4 regions of the Paraconexibacter sp. AEG42_29 genome follow, and region 1 is predicted to be linked to each of the others. Evidence: riboswitches for the same ligand, from Rfam matches in the RefSeq annotation. Region 1 holds a riboswitch; each other region holds the start of a gene.
What was found. A riboswitch is a leader RNA that binds a small molecule or an ion and turns the genes downstream of it on or off. The one in region 1 is predicted to bind cyclic di-AMP.
Positions count from the first base shown of each region.

Region 2: it holds a riboswitch for cyclic di-AMP, as region 1 does, so the genes downstream of both, DSM112329_RS17460 (peptidoglycan DD-metalloendopeptidase family protein) here and DSM112329_RS12265 (septal ring lytic transglycosylase RlpA family protein) in region 1, are expected to answer to the same signal.
Region 3: it holds a riboswitch for cyclic di-AMP, as region 1 does, so the genes downstream of both, DSM112329_RS20465 (peptidoglycan-binding protein) here and DSM112329_RS12265 (septal ring lytic transglycosylase RlpA family protein) in region 1, are expected to answer to the same signal.
Region 4: it holds a riboswitch for cyclic di-AMP, as region 1 does, so the genes downstream of both, DSM112329_RS20160 (septal ring lytic transglycosylase RlpA family protein) here and DSM112329_RS12265 (septal ring lytic transglycosylase RlpA family protein) in region 1, are expected to answer to the same signal.

Region 1 is NZ_CP114014.1:2,536,831-2,541,031, forward strand. Features, by position in the region: gene DSM112329_RS12250 (sigma-70 family RNA polymerase sigma factor) at 1-245, shown strand, start outside; gene DSM112329_RS12255 (hypothetical protein) at 286-945, opposite strand; gene DSM112329_RS12260 (amidohydrolase family protein) at 1,031-2,167, shown strand; cyclic di-AMP (ydaO/yuaA leader) riboswitch at 2,244-2,443, shown strand; gene DSM112329_RS12265 (septal ring lytic transglycosylase RlpA family protein) at 2,455-3,174, shown strand; gene dinB (DNA polymerase IV) at 3,312-4,201, shown strand, end outside.
Region 2 is NZ_CP114014.1:3,600,344-3,604,544, reverse strand. Features, by position in the region: gene guaA (glutamine-hydrolyzing GMP synthase) at 1-293, shown strand, start outside; gene DSM112329_RS17460 (peptidoglycan DD-metalloendopeptidase family protein) at 1,085-2,305, opposite strand; cyclic di-AMP (ydaO/yuaA leader) riboswitch at 2,364-2,524, opposite strand; gene rplM (50S ribosomal protein L13) at 2,647-3,081, shown strand; gene rpsI (30S ribosomal protein S9) at 3,081-3,878, shown strand; gene glmM (phosphoglucosamine mutase) at 3,958-4,201, shown strand, end outside.
Region 3 is NZ_CP114014.1:4,221,269-4,225,469, reverse strand. Features, by position in the region: gene DSM112329_RS20475 (peroxiredoxin) at 1-444, opposite strand, end outside; gene DSM112329_RS20470 (M20/M25/M40 family metallo-hydrolase) at 465-1,634, shown strand; cyclic di-AMP (ydaO/yuaA leader) riboswitch at 1,731-1,903, shown strand; gene DSM112329_RS20465 (peptidoglycan-binding protein) at 1,914-3,014, shown strand; gene DSM112329_RS20460 (DUF393 domain-containing protein) at 2,954-3,427, shown strand; gene DSM112329_RS20455 (TIGR00730 family Rossman fold protein) at 3,467-4,201, shown strand, end outside; gene DSM112329_RS20450 (phosphatidylserine/phosphatidylglycerophosphate/cardiolipin synthase family protein) at 4,174-4,201, opposite strand, start outside.
Region 4 is NZ_CP114014.1:4,154,356-4,158,556, reverse strand. Features, by position in the region: gene glp (gephyrin-like molybdotransferase Glp) at 1-600, opposite strand, end outside; gene DSM112329_RS20165 (diguanylate cyclase) at 681-1,784, shown strand; gene DSM112329_RS20160 (septal ring lytic transglycosylase RlpA family protein) at 1,797-2,537, opposite strand; cyclic di-AMP (ydaO/yuaA leader) riboswitch at 2,547-2,708, opposite strand; gene DSM112329_RS20155 (hypothetical protein) at 2,770-3,543, opposite strand; gene DSM112329_RS20150 (sigma-70 family RNA polymerase sigma factor) at 3,871-4,201, shown strand, end outside.

The DNA of each region.
Region 1 (4,201 bases):
CGGCGATGGTCGAGCGCGAGGGCGACCGCTCGGCCGTGCAGGAGGCGCTGCGGCAGCTGCCCGAGGCCCAGCGCGAGGCCGTCGTCCTGGCCTACTGGGGCGGGCTGACCGCCGACCAGATCGCCAAGCGCGCCGGCGTCCCGCTCGGCACCGCGAAGAGCCGCATCCGCCTCGGGCTCACCAAGCTCCGCGACGACCTGCTGGCCGAGGGCCGCATCGGCGCGCTCGTGGCCGACGCCGCGTAGCGCCCGGCGGCCCCGTCCATGCGGGGCGCCCGTCCGTCTCTCAGTTGCGGGATGCGCGCAGCCGCTTGGCCTCGAGCTCGATCCGCTCGCGCGTCGCCCCGTCGATCGGCAGCTGCAGCCGCAGGTCGCACGCGTGCTCCGCGTTCGCGAGGTCGCCGGCCAGCCAGGCGTCGACCGCGAGCCCGTTGAGCAGCGCGAAGGCCAGCTGATGTCCGCAGCGGCGCACGAGCGGGGTCGGGACGGCGTCACCGGTGAGGATCGGCCGCGCCGGATGCGCGAGGTCGAGCGCGACGGGGCCGGCCGGTCCTGTCGGGCCGCGGAAGACGAGCAGGTGCTCCTTGCCGCTGGCACTGACGCCGAACCGCAGTCCCGCGCGCGCTGCGACCTCGGCGCCGATGACCACGAGCAGGAGCGGGTCGGCACGCAGGTCGGCGACCGCCATGTCGACGCGGAACGCGCGGGTGCCGTGGCCCGTGGGGGCGCGGTCGATGTCGCACAGGGCCGCCCGCAGCGCGGTCGCCTGCGCGAGCGCGTCCTGGCCGCGTGCCGGCATCGCCTGCAGCGCGCGAGCGTCGAGGTCGTCGTCGACGCGGCCCGTGGTCGTCGCCCCGAACTCGGCGGCGAGGGCGAGCAGCACGTCCCCGAGTCCCGGGCAGGCCTGTTCGGAGATCGTGGACAGGAAGCGCGGGCGCGGGCTCATGAATGCCGACCCTACCAGTTGGTATTAGGGATACCTAACGAATGACGCCAGGCCGGCCGACGCAGGCGGCCAATAAGCTGGCCCGATGCCCGTCAACGGACTGCCGCAGGCGCGGTCGATCGCCGCGCTCCTGCGCGAGGACACCGGCGACCTCACCTGGCGCGACGCCCACCTGCACATCGGTCACAACGATCCGGACGGGGTGAAGGGGACGCTCGACGAGATCCTCGAGGGGCTCGACGCCGCCGGGCACGCAAGCGGGCTCGTGTATCCCATGCACGAGCCCGGCGGCTACCCGCCGGCCAACGACATGATCGCCGCGCAGGCAGCCGCATCGGCCGGCCGGCTCGACTGGCTGCTGCGCGTGGACCCGAACGCGGAGGGCGCCCTCGACGAAGCGCGACGCGGGTTCGCGGCCGGCGCCGCCGGCATCAAGCTCCATCCCCGCAGCGACGCGTTCGGGGTCCCGCACCCGGTCGTCGAGGAGCTCGTCGCGCTGGCCGGGGGCCGACGCGCCCCGGTCCTGCTGCACGCCGGGCGCGGGATCCCGAACCTCGGACTGGCCTGCGCCGACCTGGCGCGGCGCTACCCGGAGGCGCGGATCGTGCTCGCGCACGCCGGCATCAGCGACCTCGGGCTGCTGGCGGGCGCGGCGGCCGAGCTCCCGAACCTGCTCTTCGACACCTCGTGGTGGCTCGCGCCCGACCTGCTGGCGCTGGTGACGAGCATCCCGCCGGGTCAGATCCTCTACGCGAGCGACATGCCGTACGGGCCTGGGCTGATGGCTGCGTTCCTGCTGCGGCGGTGCGCGCGGCAGGTGGGCATCGACGGCGCCGCGATGGCGTCGATGGCCGGTGGTCAGCTCGCGCGCGTCATCGCGGGGGCGGACCTCGAGGACCACGGGCCGGCGCGGGGCGAGCACGGCCTCGGGCCACGCCACCCGGCGCTCGAGCGCGTCATCGCCCATGCTGCCGCGGCGGTGCACGTCGCGATCGCCGAGGCCGACCCGACCGAGCCGCTCGCGCTGGCCCGTCTGGGTTGCCAGCACGAGGCCGGCGCGGACCTGGCTCCGCTGCTCGACCTCGTCGACGGCCTGCTGGCGCTGGCGCTGCGCCAGTACGCCGAGGCGCCCGACGAGCGGTTCGCGATCATCCCGGCGGTTGCGTCCGCGATCGCGCTGGCCGCCACGCCCGGCGTCGCGGTGCCGCGCGCCCCGATCTGACGCACGGCGTCGCACCTCATTGCTGTGTGACCAGCAACACACAAGCTGCAGTTGCGTTCGCTACGCTGAGCGAACAACTGTTCGATCGCCGAGTCGTCTCCCATCCATGCGGGGACGAGCGGGGGACCCACTACCGGGGCTGCGCAGAGCAGAACCGGATGGGGCGAATCGCCGGCTCTCTGCCGGTGTAGCGGCACGACCACGACACGCACGGTGCGTGACGGGTGGTGTTGCGAGCCCGACAGCTAACCCCGTAGGCGACATGACACAGAAGGAGGTCGACCTCCATGAGGCCGACGAACATGTCCCGTGCCCGCCTGACGGCCGGCGCGACAGCCGTCTGCGCCACGCTCGCCGTGGTGCCCACCACCGGCGCAGCCGATACCACGCGCGCCGCATCATCCGCGAAGGCCACCGGCGGTGCTGCGAAGCAGCAGACCAAGCGCGAGCGAAAGCGCACGCAGGCCAGCGTCTGGGTCCAGCAGGTCGGGCGCAACGTGACCATCGGGCGGACCACGTCCGTCCGCGGCAAGCTCCAGCCCTCGCTGCGCGGCCGCGTCGTGCGCCTGCAGGTCCGTCGCGGCAACGGCTGGTCGACCGTCGACCGGACGCTCACGCGTCAGGGCGGCCGGTTCAGCTTCGCCTACAAGCCGCAGCGTCCCGGGGTCCTCACGCTGCGCGTGCAGTTCCCCGGCGACCAGTTCGACAAGCGGACCGCGCGGGCGGCCGGCCGGATGAACGTCTTCCGCCGGGCGTACGCCTCGTGGTACGCGCTGTACGGCAACCCGCTCGCCTGTGGCGGCACGCTCGGCTACAACGAGCTCGGTGTCGCGCACAAGACGCTGCCCTGCGGCACCAAGCTGACGCTCCGGTACCGCGGCAAGTCCGTGCGCGTGCGCGTCATCGATCGCGGCCCGTTCGTCGGCGGCCGCGAGTTCGACCTCACGGGCGCCACCAAGCGCGCCCTCGGGTTCGGCGACCTCGGGACGGTCCTCGCGACCAAGTAGGGCCGCGGCTGCGCGCCGCCGCGACCTGCGGCGGTCTGCGCGGCCGGACCCGACATCACCCCGGGACGACCCTTCCGCATGGTGCGAACGTCTGTTCGCACCATGCCGTCCTGGGCGGCACGTAGCCTGTGACGCGCGTGCCCCCGGTCATCGCCCACCTCGACATCGACGCGTTCTACGCGTCGGTGGAGTTGCTCCGGCGCCCTGAGCTGAAGGGCCGGCCGGTCGTCGTGGGCGGATCCGGGCCGCGGGCCGTCGTGACCACCGCGAGCTACGAGGCGCGCCGGTCCGGCGTCGGCTCGGCGATGCCGATGTCCCGCGCGCGCCGCCTGTGCCCGGAGGCGGTGGTCATCCCGCCCGACTTCCCGGCCTACCGCGAGCAGTCGGCCGTCGTGATGGGCCTGGTCCGCGGGGCCGTCGACGAAGTCGAGGTCATGGGCCTCGACGAGGCCTACCTGGACCTCACAGGCCTGCTCTCGCCACGAGCGAGCATGCGCCGGCTGGTCACGCAGATCCGCGCGGCGACCGGGCTCGACGCCTCGGTCGGCATCGGCCCCAACAAGCTCGTCGCGAAGGTCGCCTCCGAAGCCGAGAAGCCCCAGGGGTTCGTCGTCCTGACCCGCGAGCAGGCGTGCGTCCGGTTCGCCGGATCCCCGCCGCGCCTCGTGCCGGGGATCGGCGCCAAGACGGCGGAGCGGCTGGACGAGCTCGGGATCACGACGCTCGCCGCGCTTGCTAAGGCCGATCCGGACGTGCTCACCGGCGCCTTCGGCCCGCGGCAGGGTCCGTGGCTCGCCGCGCGTGCCCGCTTCGAGGGCTCGACGCACGTGGAGGCCGTCCGGGAGGCGGTGTCGGAGTCCCGCGAGACCACCTTCGACGTCGACATCACGGTGCGCGACGAGCTCGAGGCGCAACTGCACCGGCTCGCGGACCAGCTGTGCAAAGGGCTGCAGAAGCACGAGCGGGCGGGGCGGACGATCGCCATCAAGGTCCGCCTCGACGACTGGACGACCGTCACGCGCGCCCG
Region 2 (4,201 bases), 1.1 Mb from region 1:
CGATCCTCCAGGACGAGATCCGCGGCGCCGGCCTCTATCGCGACCTGTGGCAGTCCTTCTGTGTCCTCCCGGACGTCCGCACGGTCGGCGTCCAGGGCGACGAGCGCACCTACGGCTACGTGGTGGTCATCCGCGCGGTGACGTCGGACGACGCGATGACCGCCGACTGGGCGCGGCTGCCGTACGACCTGCTGGAGCAGATCGCGGCGCGCATGATCGGCGAGCTGCGCGAGGTCAACCGGGTGGTCCTGGACATCACGTCCAAGCCCCCGGGCACGATCGAGTGGGAGTAGCGCTCACCGGCTGGGAACGCGCTCCCTCGCCCTGAAGGGGGCGTTGGGGTCGGTGGCGCCGAGCCTGGTGGGGCGCTGATGGTGCTGACGCCGCGGGGGGTTGGTGGCGGGCGGGACGAGTGGTGGATCGCGCGGGTCCGCGGAGGATTCGGCGGGGCATGTCCCCGAAACCCTCCACGCGTCACACGCCCAGCCGGGCTGTCCAGCTCCCGGACCTCCGCGCGCACTCCGCTCCCGCCCCGCCGGCTGCCACCCAGGACCACCTGCGGAACCGCAGCTCGCACGGCCGCCAGTCCCGATCGTGCCGTCCTCAGATGCCGTTTCGCGTTCTGTGAGGGTGCTCGCTTCGCCCTTTCGAGCGAGGCACCCTTGGCGCGGAGAGGGCCTTGCCTCGTTGGCGCTGACCCCTGGACTCGTGGACGGGACCTGCTGACCCCGAGCCTCGTGGCCGGGAGGTCGGTGGCGCTGACGCCGAGGACCGCCCCGTCGTGGCGGCTTCAGGAACTGCGGGCTGCTGATGGCGGTGGGCGCTGGCAGGCTGCATGGTCTCGGGTGCGGGGCGTGGGACGGGTGGCCGGCCAGGCGAACCGCGGCAGTCCGCGACCTTGCGCCCAGGTGCACGTCATACATGCACCAGCGCGCAAGGTCCCACCGCCCACCCGCGACGCCGACCCCGCCCACCACGGACACCAGTCCCGATCGCGCCGTCGTCAGATGCTGTGTCGCGTTCTACACGCCCATCGCTTCATCGCACGGGCACGACCTCTCCCTGCGCTGGACCACCGGTCCGCTCAGGACTGCTTGTCCCACCGCTTCAGGCTCGGGAGGGGGTCGAAGACCTTGCCGCCCGTGTACCAGCCCGGGGACTTCCACAGCTCGAAGTGCAGGTGGCAGCCGCTCGCGTCGCCGGTGTCCCCGACCTCGCCGATCGGCTGACCCGTGTAGACCGTGTCCCCCTTGACCGCGAGCGCCGGACCCTTCAGGTGCATGTACACGTAGTCCGTCCCGGTGCCCGCGCCGTCGATGACGATGTAGTTCCCGGCGTTGCCGTCGGTCCCGGCGAACTTCACCTTCCCGCCGCGCGCGGCGACCATCGGGGTCCCGCACGCCGCGAAGACGTCGTGGCCCTGGTGGGTGTGGCCGGTGCGGCCGGCGCCGAAGCGGGCGATGCCCTCGCCGTAGCTGTGCGTGCCGCGGATGGGGAAGATGTTCCCCAGGAACGTGAAGGCCGCGGAGGTCGGGACCGCCGCAGCGCCGGCGGCGGCGGTCTGGATGCGGAATCGGTAGCGGCCGTCGGACTGCACGCTCCCCTTTACCACGCCGGTCCAGGCGACCGACTGGACGGTGCCGCCCGGGGCGTCGAGCTCCCAATGGCCGACCACCGCTTTGTCAGAGATGCGCTCGAGGTCGAGGACGACGTGCTGCGGCGGGCCCTCGGGGACGAAGACGCTCACGGTCGCCTGGTGGGCGCCGCGGAAGAAGACCTTGCCGGTGTCCACGCGAGCGGTGGCAGGGCTCGACGCGCGCGCCGCGCTGAGCGCCATGGTCCCCGGGGTGAGGACGGTGATGGTCTTGCCGGTCGTGCGGGACGCCGCGCCCTCGGCGCCGCGGACCTGGACCGGTCCACTGGCTGCGCCGACAGGGAGAACCGCGTCGACGGCGTCCGGCGCGACGCGGACGGCAGGCGCGCTCGTGTCGTCCTTGCCGCCTTTGCCGCCCTTGAAGATCACGGTCCGGGCGCCGTCCATGGCGTCGCCCGTCACCCGCACGACCCCGCCCGGGCGGACGGTGTCCAGCCCGGCGCAAGCTGTCCGGCAGGTGATCAGGAGCGGCTTGGGGCGGGCCTTCACGACCGGGACCTTCGTGGTACCTGCTGCCGCGCTGCCGCTGACCGCCGGGTCGGTCAGCTTGCCGTCCGGGTCGGCCGTGACGCCGCCCCCTGTCTGCGCGGCCGCGGGCCCTGCGAACGCCACGGGCAGCGCGGCGAACGCGAGCAGACCCGTCCGCAACACGCGGAGGCGACGCCCTCGTCCGGGGCGCGGAGGGTCCAGCGGGTCATGCGGCAAGCTCAGCTCCTTGTTTGAACGGCCTACGGGGTGAGCTGACGGGCTCATGCGGTCAAGGTCCGCATTACCAGGCAAAATGCCCGGATTCGCCCCTGGAGCCAGGGCTCCGATGGGTCCCCCGCTCCCCTCGCGGCGGCATGCGAGGGGACTCGGCAGTCATGGATTGCGTCGGCAGGATACCCTGTGCGCAGGAAGGCCTGTCCCGGCTGCGTGTCAGAACGCGCTTGGAGCCACTCCGTCGCTACACTCCACCGCCGCCGCGCGCCGACAGCGCGGCCTCTCTCGCCGTGAAGACCTACGTCGCAAATACAACTGACCGTGAGCGCAACTGGGTGCTCGTCGACGCCAACGGGCAAACGCTCGGCCGGCTCGCGACCCAGATCGCCGACGCGCTGCGCGGCAAGCGCAAGCCCGAGTACACGCCCCACGTCGATACCGGCGACTTCGTCGTCGTCATCAACGCGGAGAAGATCAGCGTGACCGGCAACAAGCGCGCCGAGAAGCGGTACTACCGCCACTCGGGCTACCCGGGCGGCCTGAAGTCCCGCACCCTCGAGGAGATGCTGGAGCGTCGCCCCGAAGAGGTCATCCGCATCGCGGTCAAGGGCATGCTGCCCCGCAACCGCCTCGCCCGTAAGCAGATCACGAAGCTCAAGGTCTACGCCGGCGCGGAGCATCCGCACGCCGCGCAGAGCCCGACCCCGATGGAGATCAAGACCTGATGGCTGACGAGACGCCGAACGACGCGACCCCCGAGGAGACCCCGGAGGCCGTGGCCCCCGAGACTCCGACCGAGGAGGTCGTGGAGGAGACGCCCGCCGCCGAGGAGACCCCCGTCGCGGAGGCCCCCGCCGAGGAGGCCGCACCGGCACCCGCCGCCGACGCCGAGGAGCCCGTCGCCGTCGAGGAGATCGACGACGCGGACGACAGCGACGACGACGAGCCCGTCGCCCCGCGCGCCAAGCCGGCGATCCCCGGCATGGACCTCGAGATCGACATCGTCACGGAGGGTCAGGATCCCCTGGGCCGCGAGACGCTGTACGACGAGGACGGCGAGGAGATCATCCAGGACGACGACGACAGCGACGTCGTCGACGACGCGCCGATCGTCGCCAACGTCGACCTGTCCGCCGACGCGCGCTACCGCGCCACCGGCAAGCGGAAGACCGGCGTCGCCCGCGTCATCCTGAAGCCCGGCACCGGCGCCTACACGATCAACGGCAAGACGCTCGACGTGTTCTTCCCGCGGGTCACCCTGCAGCGGAACATCCGCCAGCCGCTCGAGACCGTCGGCTACGAGGACCGGATGGACGTCATCGCGACGATCCACGGCGGCGGCGTCTCGTCGCAGGCCGGCGCGCTGCGCCACGGCATCTCGAAGGCCCTGCTCGAGGCCGACCCGAACCTGCGTGGCGAGCTCAAGCGCCGCGGCTTCCTGACCCGTGACGCACGCGTCAAGGAGCGCAAGAAGGCGGGCCTCAAGAAGGCTCGTAAGAAGCCGCAGTTCAGCAAGCGCTAGGGGCACTCAGTGCCCTCGGGACTGCCGCGACGCCCGATGTGCGGGCGCTCGCCGGCGGTCCCCGCTTAGGAACACCAGTATGAGCAGCAGGAACCTGTTCGGAACGGACGGCGTCCGCGGCGTCGCGGGTGAGGTGCTCACGGCCGAACTGGCCTTGGCCCTCGGCCGCGCCGTCACCCTGGCCGCTGCGGCCGCCGCCCCGCGCGTCCTCGTCATCCGCGACACGCGCGAGTCCGGCGAGATGCTCGAGGCCGCGCTGGCCGCGGGCGTCACCAGCGTCGGCGGCGAGGTGCTGCTCGGCGGTGTCCTCCCGACGCCGGCCG
Region 3 (4,201 bases), 1.7 Mb from region 1:
GTCCAGCGCCTTCTTCAGGTCGTCCACGTCGTCGTAGGTCAGCGACAGCGGATTGCCGTGCTTGTGCGCGACCTTGCCCTGCTCGTCGATGATGAACACGGTCCGCTTGGCCATCTTCAGGCGCTTGGCGAAGATGCCGAACTGCGCCGCGACAGCGCCGTCCTCGTCGGCCAGCAGCTCCGTCTTCAGGCCGTGCTTGGCGACGAACGCCTCCTTCGACGCCACCGTCCCCGTCGAGATGCCCACGACCTTCGCGTTCAGCGAGGACATGTCGGCCTCGTGGTCGCGGTAGGAGCAGAACTGCTTGGTGCAGACCGTCGTGTCGTCGCCCGGGTAGAAGAGGAGGACGATGCGCTCACCCCGGTGCTCGGAGAGCCTGAAGGTGCCGCTGGTCCCCTCCAAGGAGAAGTCCGGAGCCTGGTCGCCGACGTTCACTGAACCCATGCCCCTACTTTACGAAGAACATGGATGACTGGCTCAACCTGCACGCCGCCCGGATCGCCGCCTCCGCCCGACAGGACCTCGCGGCGCTCGTCGCCGTCTCCTCGCCGTCGGGGGACAGCGCTGCCGCCGACCGTGTGATCGACCTTGTCGTCGACCGCCTGCCGGACGGCGCCGTGATCGAACGGCCCGCCTGCTCCACGCCCCACCACGCCCGCGACCTGATCGCGCGGATCTCCGGGACCGGCCGCGCGCGTATCGTCCTCGTGGGCCACGTCGACACGGTGATCGCCCACGACGAGCACGCGCCGCTCGCCGCGGACCCCGGCGACCCCGACCGCCTCGTCGGGTCCGGCAGCGTCGACATGAAGGGCGGTGACGTCCTCGCGCTCGGCGTCCTCCACGCGCTGGCCGCCCGCCCGGACGACATCGCCGAGGCCACGCTGCTGCTGGTGACCGACGAGGAGTGGCGGCTCGGCGAGTTCGCCCACGGGCCGCGCTTCGCGGGCTACGACGCCTGCCTGTGCTTCGAGGCGGGGGAGCTGGACGCCGCCGGCGACGACGGGGTCGTCGTGCGCCGCAAGGCCGCGGGGACGATCCGCGTGACCGCTGCGGGTCGGTCCGCCCACTCGGGCACGAGCCCGGACGACGGGCGCAACGCGCTGCTGGCGCTCGCCGCGACGGCCCAGGCGATCGCCGCGTGCCACGACCCCCACGGCCCCGACCGGGTGACCGCCGTCCCGACGGTGATGCACTGCGGCGGGGCGTTCAACGTGGTCCCGGCGGCCGGGGAGCTGATCTGCGACGTCCGGGCCGACCGGCTGAGCGCGTTCGCGGCGGTGCTGGCCGCGGTCCCGGCCGAGGTCGGCGGCGCCACCCTCACTGCGCAGAACCTGCGTCACTGGCCCGGGATGGACCACCGGGAGTCGATGGCGCCGATCCTCGCGGACGCCGGGGCCCGGCTGGGATCGCCGATCACCGCGGGCAGCCGCGGCGGTGCGAGCGACGCCAGCCACTTCGCCGCCGTCGTGCCGCTCTGCGTCGACGGCCTGGGGCCGCTCGGCGGCCTCGCGCACGCGCCCGGGGAGTACGTCCTGGCGTCGTCGCTGGAGCGTCGCGCGCGGGTCGCGCTGGCCGTCGCGGACGCCGTCATCGCCGCTGTCGACGCCGGCCGGGGAACTCCTGCGGACTAGGCACACCTGCGCGCAAGCCTTGAAACGGGGCTTGCAGGCGACTTCGGGAAACCTCGTGGCATATCCGCGCGGTCTTCTGTAGCCTTCCGCGCGTCGTCATTGCACAAGCCGAGTCGATCGCAGCCCGCCTGCGTGAGATCGGGGGAACCAGTCGGTCGCATGCTCTTCCAGGTGCGGCCATGGGGCGAATCGTCACTTCACCGTGGCGTAGGGCAGCTCTTTCAGCCCGAGTCCGTCAGCTAACCCCGTAGGCACCCGAAAGAGCGAGGTCTCATCCCCGTGCTGCATCGTCGTTATCGCCGTACCCGCGTCACCAAGTCGCAACCCGCCTCACGTCGTCGTCTTACGCACCTGATCTGCGCGCTCGTCCTCGGCTCCTTCGCCGGGCCGGCGCTGCTCCCCGCCGCTCCCGCCCTCGCGGCGAACAAGCTCGGCGACCGCTCGCTGCGGATGGGGGACAAGGGCAAGGACGTCAAGGAGCTCCAGCAGCTGCTCGTCCAGGTCGGCATCAAGACCACCGTCGACGGCACGTTCGGCGCCGGCACCAAGAAGGCCGTCCAGCGCTTCCAGGGCATCGCGATGCTCGACAAGAGCGGCACCGTCGGCCCCAAGACGATCGACGCCCTGCGTCGCTCCGCGGCCGGTGGCAGCAAGGCGCAGTACGACGGCGGCGGTTTCAGCACGACGTCGGGCAGCACGAAGAGCCTCGGCGACCGCATCCCGGTCCGCCCCGGCATGAGCGGCCACGACATCAAGGTGCTGCAGGACTTCCTCAACCGCGCGGGCTTCAAGGTCTCGGTGGACGGCGAGTTCGGCAAGGGCACCACGACGGCCGTCAAGAAGTTCGAGAAGGCCAACAAGCTTCCGCAGGACGGCGTGGTCGACGCCCCGGACATCGAGGTCCTCCGCGGCCAGGCGTCCGCCGGTTCGGACGCGACCGCAGCGGCCCAGCCGCTGAAGCTCGGTCCCGGTGACCGCGCGACCGTCGGCCCCGACGGCCTGGCCATCGCCCCGGCGTCCGCCCCGGATGCCGTGAAGCAGATCATCGCCGCGGGCAACAAGATCGCGAAGACGCCGTACATCTACGGCGGCGGGCACGGCAAGTGGGAGGACAAGGGCTACGACTGCTCCGGCAGCGTCAGCTACGCCCTCCACGGCGCCGACCTGCTCGACGCCCCGCTCGTGTCCGGCGACTTCCCGTCCTGGGGCGAGAAGGGCCCGGGCCAGTGGGTCACGATCTACGGCAACGCCGGCCACGTCTACATGGTCGTCGCCGGCCTGCGCTTCGACACCTCGGGTGCGAAGGAAGACGGCAGCCGCTGGCACAAGAGCAGTCGGCCCACCAAGGGCTACGGCGTCTCGCATCCGGTGGGTCTCTGACGCATCAGCTTCTGTACGACGCGGACTGCGGCTTCTGCCGCTGGACCGTCGTGCAGATCCTCGCGTGGGACAACAGGGGGCGGCGCGGCCTTGAGCCCGTCGCCATCCAGTCGCCTCGCGGTCAGGAGCTCCTGGCCCCGATCGCTCCGGCCGATCGTCTGAAGACCGCGCACGTCGTCGCGCCGGACGGGTCGATCCGCTCCGGTGGGGACGCCGTCAGCGTCGTCAGCGGGGTCCTGCCCGGGGCCGCGCCGTTCGGCCTGATCGCGAAGCTGCTCCCGTGGCTCGTCCGCGGCGGGTACGGCCTCGTGGCGCGCAACCGCATCACGATCAGCAAGGCCGTCCCGAAGGCGCGGAAGGCCCGCGCCGATGCCGAGCTCGCGCGCCGTTCGGCGCCGGGCACCACCGCCTGATCACCTGCCCGCCGGTTCCGGGCGGTAGCCTCGCCTGAGATGACGGAGCGCCCGCACGACCCCATCGCCCACAGGGCCCGCACCCCCGACGAGGAGCTGCTCGCCGCCGAGCTGCCGACCGTCGAGGGGCAGTACACCGACGACCAGCGCGTGGAGCGCATGGCCGCCGAGATCACGATGGGCTTCGACCGCCTGCGCGGCACCACCCGCGCGGTCTCGATCTTCGGCTCGGCCCGGATCCCTGCGGGCGATCCGATCTACGAGCACGCGCGCGAGGTCGCCCGGCGCCTCGGCGAGTCCGGCTTCAGCGTCATCACCGGCGGTGGGCCCGGCATCATGGAGGCCGGCAACCGCGGCGCCCAGGAGGCGGGCGCGCGGTCGATCGGCCTCAACATCGAGCTGCCGTTCGAGCAGGGCGGCAATCCGTACCAGGACGACGCGCTGCTGTTCCACTACTTCTTCACGCGGAAGATCATGTTCGTCCGGTACGCGGGTGCGTTCGTCGTTTTCCCGGGCGGTTTCGGGACGCTCGACGAGCTGTTCGAGTCCCTGACCCTGATCCAGACCGGCAAGGTCGCCCACTTCCCCGTGATCTTCGTCGACAGCGCCTACTGGAGCGGGCTCTTCGACTGGATCCGCGACCAGCTCCTGACCCGTGGGCTGATCGCCGCCAAGGACCTCGAGCTGCTCCACGTCACCGACGACGCGGAGGAGGTCGTCGCCATCTGCGAGCGCGCGATGGGGCTTCAGTGGGGGACGAGCACCGGCGAGGGG
Region 4 (4,201 bases), 1.6 Mb from region 1:
GTTCGAGTTGTGGATCTGGCCGGGACCCAGCGGCGCGCCGGGCGGGACCAGCTCGTCGCCGGTCGACAGGATCGCGACCCGGGGACGACGGGCGCAGGCCAGCGCGGCAGCGTGAGCGCCGGCCGCGATGCCGATCGCCGCCGCGTCCACGGGCATCCCGGCGGTCAGGACCGTGGTCCCGGCGCGCATGTCCTCGCCGGCCCCGCGGACGTTCTGCGACGGTGCCGTCGGCGCGTCCACGCGGACCGTGCCGTCGCCGGGCTCGACCGTGCGCTCGACCATGATCACCGCGTCGGCCCCGGCCGGGAGCATCGCCCCGGTGGAGATCCGCACCGCGGTGCCCTCTGCGACGGCGGTGTCCGCGGGCGCGCCCGCCCGCGACTCCCCGACGATGCGCAGGGTCCGGCCGGCGGGCCCGGACCGGACCGCGAAGCCGTCCATCGCGCTGTTGGTGAACGGCGGGCTGTCGCCGGCGGCGCGGACGTCGGCGGCCAGGACGCGTCCGAGGCAGTCGGCCAGCGGGACGTCCTCGGGGGACAGGACGCGGACCGCCGCCAGCACGCGGGAGCGGGCGGTCTGGACGTCGAGAAGGGCGCTCATCTGCGCATTCTCGACCACAAGCCGACGCAATGCGGGGAGGTTCCCCGGTCCGCGCGACCGGTGGTGCTATCCATCCGGCGATGCCTGCGGGACCCACCTTCCACGGACGCCCTCCGCGCCCGGTCGCCGGGCTGCCCGACCTCGACGGCGTCGCGGTGGCCAAGGCCTGGCTGCTCGAGCTGCTCTCCCACCGCCCGCTGCAGGACGTCGCGTCCGTGCCCGTCGAGCTGCTGGCGCGGGAGGCGCCCGCGCTGTGCTCGGCGATCGCCGAGGCCGTCGCAGGTGACGCAGCGCTCGTTCGCCTGCAGTCGGGGGACCGTGCCGCGCTCGCGGCGCGCGCCGGTGTCCTGGCCGGCGCGGTCGGCCCGGTGGACGTCGTCACGGCGGTCGACGCGCTGCGGGCCGTCCTGCACCGCGCGCTGCGCAGCGGCGACGACGCGGCGCTCGCGGCGGACACCGGTGACCGGCTCGCGCACGTGTGCGCCCACGTCGCAGCCCGCACGCTCGGGGCGACCCCATCGGTGACGGTACCCACGACCGACGCGGCACCGCGTGACTTGGGCATCGACCTTGCTGCGCACGGACCGGCGGCCCCGCCGGCGTCTGGGGACTCCGTCGGGCGCGAGGCCTTCGCGCCAGGCTCGGCGGGTCCGTCGCCGCCGGCGGTCGCCGTGTTCCCCGGTCCTCCGGCGGGCGGTCAGGGCGGCAGCACGACCGCGCGCCCGGCGGGCGAGCACTCCGGCAGCGGGCCCGAGGGCGGGCACGTCAGCGCGCTGCGCACCGCCCTGGCCGACGCGACCGGGCCGGTGACCCTCCTGGCGATCGAGCTCGACGGCCTCGAGCGGCTCGTGGCGGTCGAGGGGGACGACACGGTGGTCGCCATGCTTCTGCCGGTGGAGCATGTGCTCGCTGCCACCGCCGGCCCGCAGACGCTGCTGATCCGCGAGCAGCCGGGCCGCTGGTGGCTCATCGCCCCTGGGATCGGATCGGACACCGGTCGCGAGTTCGCCGGCCAGGTCGCGGCGACGTTCGTCGCGGCGGCGCCGGTGCACCACGGGGTCCGGCTGACCGCGTCGATCGGCATCGCGGTCTTCCCCGACGACGGACGGGACGTCGAGGGGCTGCTCGACCACAGCGATCAGGGCGTCTTCACCGCCCGCGCACTCGGCGTGCCGGTCGCCTGAGCGCCTGTCGGGTCAGCCGGCCGGGGCGGCGACCGCGGTCGCCTTCGGCAGGCGCAGCGCGCCGACCGTCTCCGCGCCCTTGAAGTCGATGGCCCGGGCGGCCGCCTGCGTGAGGTCCCAGATCGTCGCGTCGCGGAACGGCCCGCGGTCGATGACGGGCACCGTGACCGTGCGCCCCTTGTAGTAGAAGGCCACCTGCGTGCCGCACGGCAGCGTCCGATGGGCCACGCCGAGCGTGCTCTTGCGCAGGATCTGGCCGCAGGCGGTCCGTTTGCCGAAGAAGCCGGGGCCGTACCACGTGGCGGTGCGGGCGCGGTAGACGGTGACGGGCGTGACGCCGGTCGCGGGCAGCGCGGCGGCGGAGACGGTCGTCCCGGTCGCCGGCCGGGGGATGGCGCGCATCGGGAAGCGCCCGATGTGATCGGTCTTCCAGCGGGCCGTGAACGCGCCGCCGGCGGTGGTGGTCGCGGTGGCGACCCGGGACCAGGCACCGCTCTTCTCCTGGCGCTGGATCAGCACGGGCTGGTTTGCGAGCCCGTGGGCCATCGTGCCGTCCACGCGGAGCGTCTTGCCCAGGTAGACGGCGGTCCGCACGACGAGCGTCCCGGCGGCCCCTGCCGCGGGGGTCGCCTCGGTCGAGGAGCCGAAGCCGAGGCCGCCGTCGGACTGGGCCGCAGCGGACGCCGGAAGGGCGGCGCACGCGGTGCACGCCGCTACGACAGCGCCGAGGCGCGCGAAGCTGTGACGAATCACGGTTCTGTGGATCTCTCGTTCGATGGCCTACGGGGTGAGCTGACGGGCTCGCGCAGAACGATCAGCGCTACGACCCCAAGGAGTCGATTCGCCCCTGCAGTCCGGGAAACGGACGGCGTTGGGTCCCCCGCCTCCGCGCCCGCTGGCGTCGGAGTTCGGCGTCTATGTACGAAATCCTACACCGGCATGCGCGGAAGGTCACAGACTTCCGCTCGCGCCGCCGGCGGGCGTGTCAGGGGCGCGGAAGGCGGCCCAGCAGGGCCTTGGCCACGCCGACGCCCGCCTGGGCGATGTCCGTCGCCGCCTGCACCGCGAGCTGGACGACGTCCTGACCTTCGGGCGCCGGCTTGTCGGGTGCGGGCTGGGTCGGCTCCTCGCTCCGGGGCGGGGGCGGGGCGAACGGCGCGCCGGGCATCTCCGCGGGCACGGGGTGGTCGAGCGGCCGGGGGGCGGCGACCGGCTTGGCGACGGGCGCGACCTTCGGCTTGGGCTTCGCGGCGGCGCGGGGCTTGGCCGCCGTGGGCTTGGCCGGGGTCTTGGTCGCCGGCGTCGCCTTCGGCTTCGCGGTGGCCTTCGCCGCCGCGGTCGCTGCCGGCTTGGCCGGGGCCTTCGCCGCCGGCTTGGCCTTGGCGGGGGCGTTCGCCGCGGGGGTCGCCCTGGCCGGCGTCGAGGCCTTGGCCGCCGTCGGGGTCGCCTTGGGCTTGGCCGGGGCCTTCGCCGCCGGCTTGGCCTTGGCGGCCGCCGGGGTCGCCTTCGGCTTGGCCGGGACGGCCTTTGCGGCCGGCTTGGCCTTGGCGGGGGCCTTCGCCTTCGCCGCGGCGGGCTTGGCCTTCACCGGGGCCTTCGGTGCCGGAGTGGGGGACGCTGCGGGTGCGGCAGCGGTGTCGGCGGCGGCCCCCGACGACCCCGGCGCCGGCGTGCGCCGGGCGCTCCGGCGCTGCGGCCGTGAGCGCGGCAGGCCGGCCATGACGTCGTCGGCGGATCCGGGCTTCTTCGGTGCGGGCACGGACCAATCATCGCAGCCGCCCCAGACCGCCGGGGGAGCGGCCCGGCCGACGGGACTCAAGGCCACCCTGCGAGTGACCGACAGTTGGATCAGCGAAAGATCTCGCAAAGGACTGAAACCGTCTGGGACTTGCGCCGTAGTAGCTCCAGAAGAGGTCGGCCACCGGGCGTTGCAAGCTTTGCCTTCGGAAAGTGAAGCGACTACCATGGGCTGTCCGCTCGGGACGGGCCCGGCGCCACGCAGGCGCCAGTCTGCCTCGACCGTCCTCGCTGTATCGCACCATGCCGGCCGCGGGAGCCTCCGCGTCGGCGAACGAAACGGACGCCAATGTCAGTAGTGGAACTGCAGGAACTGGAAGAGATCAAGGGCCTCCTCAACCGAGGCACCCAGCTCGGCGTGCTCACCTTCGCGGAGATCGCGAAGGCGGTCGGTGAGCTCGATCTCGACGAGTCGGACATCGAGGAGCTGCACGGCTTCCTCGAGAAGTCCGAGATCGAGCTCGTCGAGGAGATCGACCCCGCGACCGCGGCCACGAAGACGGTCGAGCGCGCGCCGGACAAGCGCGGCCGCCGCAAGGCGAAGACCACGCTGGATCTGAAGCCGGACATGACGACCGACTCCCTTCAGCTGTTCCTGAAGGACATCGGCAAGGTCCGCC